DNA from 2 places in the Paenibacillus sonchi genome. Region 2 is predicted to be linked to the other one. Evidence: riboswitches for the same ligand, from Rfam matches in the RefSeq annotation. Region 2 holds a riboswitch; the other holds the start of a gene.
What was found. Region 2 has a riboswitch for cyclic di-AMP ahead of JI735_RS11740 (hypothetical protein). Riboswitches for the same ligand answer to the same signal wherever they lie in the genome.
Positions count from the first base shown of each region.

Region 1: another riboswitch for cyclic di-AMP. It lies ahead of JI735_RS22175 (alpha/beta fold hydrolase); the one in region 2 lies ahead of JI735_RS11740 (hypothetical protein).

Region 1 is NZ_CP068595.1:4,995,779-4,999,179, forward strand. Features, by position in the region: gene JI735_RS22155 (Na+/H+ antiporter subunit D) at 1-478, shown strand, start outside; gene JI735_RS22160 (Na+/H+ antiporter subunit E) at 485-964, shown strand; gene JI735_RS22165 (Na(+)/H(+) antiporter subunit F1) at 961-1,254, shown strand; gene mnhG (monovalent cation/H(+) antiporter subunit G) at 1,238-1,615, shown strand; cyclic di-AMP (ydaO/yuaA leader) riboswitch at 1,633-1,790, shown strand; gene JI735_RS22175 (alpha/beta fold hydrolase) at 1,798-2,622, shown strand; partial or broken gene JI735_RS22180 (KamA family radical SAM protein) at 2,641-3,298, opposite strand.
Region 2 is NZ_CP068595.1:2,557,166-2,560,566, forward strand. Features, by position in the region: gene JI735_RS11730 (O-antigen ligase family protein) at 1-40, shown strand, start outside; gene JI735_RS11735 (hypothetical protein) at 67-519, opposite strand; gene JI735_RS11740 (hypothetical protein) at 548-1,060, opposite strand; cyclic di-AMP (ydaO/yuaA leader) riboswitch at 1,175-1,344, opposite strand; gene JI735_RS11745 (glutaredoxin family protein) at 1,628-1,867, opposite strand; gene ytxJ (bacillithiol system redox-active protein YtxJ) at 1,864-2,190, opposite strand; gene JI735_RS11755 (SDR family NAD(P)-dependent oxidoreductase) at 2,416-3,138, shown strand; gene JI735_RS11760 (ThuA domain-containing protein) at 3,172-3,401, shown strand, end outside.

The sequences.
Region 1 (3,401 bases), 2.4 Mb from region 2:
GCTGGGCAAGGCCCTTATGTTCATTCTCGGAGGGTTAATGATTGCCGCTGCGGGTACGGATCGGCTTGAGCACATGGGAGGGCTGATCAAACGTTACCCGCTGCTGGGCTGGAGCTTTTTCGCACTGGCACTGGCACTTGCCGGCATCCCCCCATTCAGCGGATTTCCCGGTAAAGTGCTGATCATCCGGGGAGGACTGGATGCTGGAATGCTGACGTTATCCCTCATCGGACTGGGTTCTAGCCTGCTCGTGCTGTACTCGCTGATCAAGGTGTTCAGACTTGCCTTCTGGGGCAATATGCCGGACACGGAACCGCCCAAGGTTAAACTAAAAAGCGGGACGGCGGTGGCTGCCGGACTCCTCGTTCTGGTCATCCTGATGGGCCTTGGAGCAGAGCGGGTGAATACCTATGTATCACAGGCGGGGGAAGTGCTTGGTTCGCCCCGGCTTTACATTGAAGCTGTATTGAAGGAGTAGATGAAGATGGCTGTTCAAATCTTATTAAACCTGATGACTGCGTTTCTGTGGATGATGCTGAGCGGCGACGGGTCAGGCTCAAGCTTTGTAATCGGCTATCTGCTGGGAAGCGGAATTCTGATGGTGCTGCACAAGTTCCTTCCTGAGCCGCTTTATTTGAACCGCGTGTGGTCCATAGTGAAGCTGCTGGCACTGTTTCTGCGGGAACTGGTCTGGTCCAGCTTTGCGGTCATCCGGCAAATTATTCGTCCCAGACTGACCGTTCGTCCGGGCATCTTCGCCTATGAAACCGCACTTCGATCCGATTTTGAGGTCACCCTGCTCTCATGCCTCATCTGTCTGACACCGGGGACGCTAACGCTGGAGGTGTCGGGAAGCGGCCGGACCCTCTATATTCACGCTATGGATATTGAGGACGCCGGCCAGCTCTCCCGCCAGATCGAGGGAACCTTTGAAAAAGCGATTATGGAGGTGACCCGGCAATGATTCCGATACTTCTTAATATTTCACTGACGATCCTGGCACTGGCCATGCTGGCCTGCCTGTACAGGCTGATTCAAGGCCCAACCCGTTCAGACCGGATTGCTGCGCTGGACACCATCGGCATCAATCTGCTGGCGGTGGTCGCGGTACTGAGCATGCGGCAGAAGACAGAGGATTATTTCGAAATTGTCCTTGTAATCGGAATTCTGACGTTTATCGGGACTACGGCATTAGCCAGATATATTGAAAGAGACACGGTTATGGAGCATGGAGGTGATAAGCTTGATCGGTGAGCTGCTAATTGTGATACTGGTATTGCTGGGCGCATTGTTTTGCGGGCTTGGCGCGTTTGGACTGGTCCGGCTGCCGGATGTCTATTTACGTTCCCATGCCGCCACCAAAAGTGCTACACTGGGTGTATTGTGTGTGCTGACAGGAGCCTTTCTGTTTTTTTACTTCTATATAGACATAGTCAGCATCAAGCTGCTGCTCGCGATTGTATTCGTCTTCATCACTTCTCCGGTTGCAGGGCATCTGAATGGCCGGTCGGCTTACCGCTCGGGTGTGCCATTATGGAAGGGCAGCGTGCAGGATGATCTGAAGCCGGTGCTGGAAAAGAATGAGACGAAGGAGAATGATTCACAGTATAAATAATAGTAAACTAAAGAATATTGTCTTTTTCGCTGAATTCTGTAAAAGAAGCGGGGGAACCACCGCGTGTGCAGTTTTGCAACTGGCATGCCAAGGGGTGAATCTCGAACATTCGAGTAGGGCTACTCTTCAGGCCCGAATCCGTCAGCTAACCCCGTAAGCGTAGAAGAGAGGAGACGAATGGATTGCCGCAAATTCAACTAAATGGAACTACTATCTACTACGAAACCTATGGTACAGGGGTGCCGGTTGTTTTTATTCATGATCACCTGACCTCGCATCATCTGTTTGAGCCGCAAATTGAGTATTTTCGTGACCGTGTTCAAGTGATTGTTCTGGATCTGAGAGGGAACGGGTTGTCCGGAAAAATGGATGTCGAGGTTCACCGCATTCTGGATACCCAGTGTGAGGATCTGAAGGAGCTGCTCCGCCGTCTGAGGCTGCTGAGCGTGATTCTCGTCGCAAGCTCCGGCGGGGGTGTGCTGGCCCAGAAATTCGCTGTGCAGAACCCGGAGCTGGTACGTGCGCTGGTGCTGGTGGACAACTGTTCGAACGGACATGATTCCACGTTAAATAACCGGTTATGGGGAATTGTCGAGAGATGCTCATGGATATCGTATTATTTGCCGCCTGAGCTGCTTCTGCGCTCCCTGAGAATCGCCTATAACAAATGGCTGCCCGCTTATCATATCCTCCGGAATGAGCTGCTGCATAAACGGCCAACCGAAGGGATCAAACAGCGGATTGCCCTGCGCCAGATTGATATTCTTGCCTATGCGGCCAAGCTGCAGGTTCCTGTGCTGTGTGTAACCGGAAGCCAGAATGAGTGGAGGCTGGCGCAGGCGAGCAAGAACGCCTCCATGCTGCCTTCGGCGCAGCTGGTGGTGCTGGATGATGCCATGTACCCCAGCCATCTGTGCCAGCCGCAGCTTTTTAACCGCCTGCTGTTAAATTTCCTGATCGACCAGCATGCCATTCATCAGCGGGGCGACGGGCTGGAGGGCGGATGATACCGCCCTGCTGAGCCATCAGTCAGAAAGGGCAGCTTGCAGCAATAGATCCTCGGAAGCCGAAAACATGCCTGTTGCCTGCACAGGTCTGTTCCAGTGCTCCTCTTTGCCGGGCAAATCATCGAACCACCGGACAGTCCAGAATCATGAACTTGCCGTATTCCCCGTCTCTGGATTGGTGATACTTGAGATACGCCTTGCCTTGATCAATCGCCAGAATCTCTATTTTTCCGGAGGAATGGCTCATGGCCAGCCGCACTCTTTTGCCCAGACCGGAGGTTCGTGATTTGGCTTGCTCAACAATGCGATAGACACGTTCAAGGGGGAGAACAAACTCCCGGTTGCCGGCGACTGGCCGGTTAACGAAGAAATAATAGGGAGTGACTCCGGCCCAGGATAGACGGAGCAGTTCTCCGAGAACTTCCGGGTCATCATTGATTCCTTTCAGGACAGGGGTTTGATTGACGACAATGGCACCGGCATGGTGAAGGGCTTGAAATGCTTTGCGGGCTTCGGCTGTGATTTCATGGGGATGATTAATATGCGCCATTACATAGATCCGGTGTTCTTCAGTCGAGTAAGTCCGAATGATATTCAGGAAATCCTCATCCTCATAAATGCGCATGGGATTGAAGACGGGGATTTTGGAGCCGAGACGGATAATCTTGACATGCTCAGATCTGACAGCTTAGCAATCTTGCTGATATCCGTTATGTACTTTACCTTTTGCATGTACATCTCTCCCTAGTCTTATTTAGTGATAAGAAGGGGGAATCGTG
Region 2 (3,401 bases):
TATGATCGAGCAAATTGCCGGAATGAAGCCATTATCATAAGGTGCAGTCCGTCATAGCCGGCCAGTTTATCCAGCGGATAAACTGGCTGTTGGCATTGCGGCTTCATGTGCAGCCAGCTGCTCGCGCATCTGCCGGATCTGCGCCTTGAGCTCAGGCAGGTTCTTCTCGAGGATCAGACCGATGTCCGCCAGAGACAGGCGCAGGCCATACCGGAGCGCATGTACAAGCTGGTCCTCCCAGGACAGGCAGGCCGAAATACGGGGCTTGCAGCCTTGGGCAATCAGGGAGCAATGACGGATGCATTCACGGTAGCACTGAAGGGAGAAGCTCTGCGCGTCACAGCCTGTACGCAGATACGGCTCATAAAGCTCCGTGAAGCTCTTCACAGCAGCTTCCTCTGCTTCGGCCCCCTGCCCCAGCAGCAGCCTGCTGAGCGTATAGATATTCCCGCTGTACTTCTCGATATACTCTGCAAATCCGGCTGTTGAAGCCGACGTGCGCGATAAGGGGTCGGGCATGTTCTCACGGTCCTTTCTGAATAAAAAACTATAGAATAGAATAATAAGCGATAGATTTGTTAATCAGCTCCGCCGGGTCCGGCTCTGGCCAGGTCCGCTGGAGCTGCAGTGTCCGTGAAGGTCTATAGTACATTCTTCCCGCACTTGAGCTACCTCCGGCAGCCAACACGGAGTGAAAATAAGAGTCTGTCTGACCCTGCATATCAATGAATTTCCCTTGTTGAAGCTTTGCTTTTAGATGCAGTAGTGCACTCAGTACCAGATCCCGCTGAGTCCGCCTCCACTGGGGGCCTAAGCGGTATACAATTCGGATCGCCTCCTCAAGGCGGCAGCGGCGGATGCTGCGCAGGAAGCCGCTCCATTGGATCAGATCAACCCGCTTATCTTCCCATAGCAGTCCCTGTGACCAGCTATGCCCTCCCTGGCAGGTCAGCTTCAGGAGGCCGTAGCGGCAATTTCCGGCCTGCTCCGGCCCGGGGCTTGCGGGCCAAGGTGTATCGAATACCCATATTTCTATACGCAACAGCCGTCGTGATTCCATTCCCGTTTTCCTCCTAATCATTGATCTCCACACAAAAAGCCGCAGCAGAGGAGGACCTCTGCTGCGGCTTTGGGTACAGGTTCAAATAAACCTGGCGCATAAGCGTGGCGGATCAAGTTCTCTCTCTATACGCTTACGGGGTTAGCTGTCGGATTCGGACGGTGAGAGTCGCCCTGCCTAGTGAGACTGCATTGGTGCGGTCCCCTTCGGATTCACCCCAAGTAGGCTTATCGCCTGGTGGTTCCCCCGTTTCCCGCATGGCGGGAATTCAGCGTTGATTGGTTTTCATGAATAAGTTCAAAACGAATCATACTCTTTCATGCAGTTCTTTGTAAAAAGGAAAAAGGAAGATGCGGCGTAAATTAACGTTGAAATCCCGGGATTCGCAGGAAATAAACGGATAAAACCATATATGTTGCTGTTTATCGGCCTATTATCTCATTCGTACGCCGGTTTTTATTTTTTTTGAAAAAAGGGGATTCAAGAATGATTTAGTCCTGAATCCCCTTTTTAACCTATGAATCCGGAAACTGCATCAGCTCTGCTGATCCAAAGAAATCCGGCGCATTAACGGGCTGCTGCAATAAGCTCCTTAAGCTCAGGCAGATTGAAGCCTTTGACGGCATGCGCCCCTGCTACTGTAACTGGAACACCCATGAAACCGAGCTTTTCCACTTCTTCCTGGTAGACCGTGCTGGTCATAACATCTCTTACTTCAAAAGGAACACCCTGCTCCTTCATCAGCTGCTTCACTTGGTTGCAGTCACTGCAGTTCGCGGTTGAATAGATAATTACAGGCTGGCTCATGAGTTCACAGCTTCCTTAATGGCATCCCGGGTGATCTTCCAATGGGAGGTGTTCCAGCGGACCTCGCCGTCTTCGAGCAGGAAAATTTGCGGAGACTCATGTTTGATGCCGAAGTCCTCGGCAATCTGGTTGGAGACTGGACGGTCTTCTATCACATGGACCACGGCAGCAGGGGTGCCGGAGCTTTGGACATAGGCCCGGAATTCTTCATTGGCCTTGGCGCTGATCGGGCAGGTGGTGCTGTGCTTGAACAGCAGTTTTTTACCAGGCTGTGCAAGGTATTGATGCAATTCGTCGACACTGTGAATTTGTGCTATGGACATCGGAATCCCTCCTGATATTTTTAGTTTGCTAACAATTCGGTTGTTAACAATGATATTTCTGATTGTAACATAGTTAAAAATTAAGTCAAAAGGGAGAATCATGCCGTGCTGCCAATCCGAACAGTCCTGTGCAGGACGTTGAAAAAAGACAAGTGCCATGCTAATGTGAATGGGATAACAGCGGTAACAGGTTACTGATTCTTAAGATGAAGGAGTGTCCAATTCATGAAAAGGGTCGCTTGTGTTACTGGCGCTGACCGGGGACTTGGATTTTTCCTTGTGCGCTGGCTTCTGGAGAATAAATATAAGGTGTTCGCCGGGCAGTACTTTGAGGAATCTCAAGCACTGGAAGCGCTTCAAGCGCAATATCAGGACCATTTGGATCTGGTTCCGCTGGATATCGGCAGCAGCGAAAGCGTAAAGCGCGCAGCGCGCAGCATTGCCGGATGCACGGGTCATCTGGATCTGATTATCAACAATGCCGGAGTGATTGACCAGGCGGATGATGCCACCATACTGGTGGATATGGATGACACAGCGATGGCGCACATTTATAATATCAATACGCTCGGTTCCCTGCGGGTCAGCAATGCTTTGATCGGCCTTTTGCTGCAGGGAAAACAGAAATTAATCGTGAATATATCCTCTGAAGCCGGCAGTATCAGCCGTAACCAGCGGATTAACATGTACGGTTATTGTATGTCCAAGGCAGCGCTTAATATGCAGTCCTCCCTGATGCATAATCATCTGCGGGTGATGGGCGGGCAGGTCATGGTCTTCCATCCAGGCTGGCTGCAGTCCTATATGAGCGGCGAGAAAGATGAGGCAGCGCCTATACCGCCTGAAGAATCTGCGGGCAAAATTATGAGTATTGTTGAGGATCACAAGGCGCATATGGGGAAGGAGCCGGTTTTTCTGGATTTTCAAGGGGACCCTTGGCCCTGGTAGTACAACTTTTCCGGTAGAAAGGTGTGAATGGAAATGGGAGAGTTAAAAGTACTTGCGCTTGGAAGCTATACGGAGGTGAAGTATCATCCGTTTGCCGGTGTGGACCGCGTTTTTGAGGAACTGTTGGGCGGAGAATTGCAGGTGACATCCACCGAAGATTACTCTTTGCTGAGTAAAGACAGCTTATCGGAATACAAGCTTGTGATAGCGTATACAGAATTTTCGGATCACAAAATACCTCCTGAACAAAGCGGCGGTTTGCT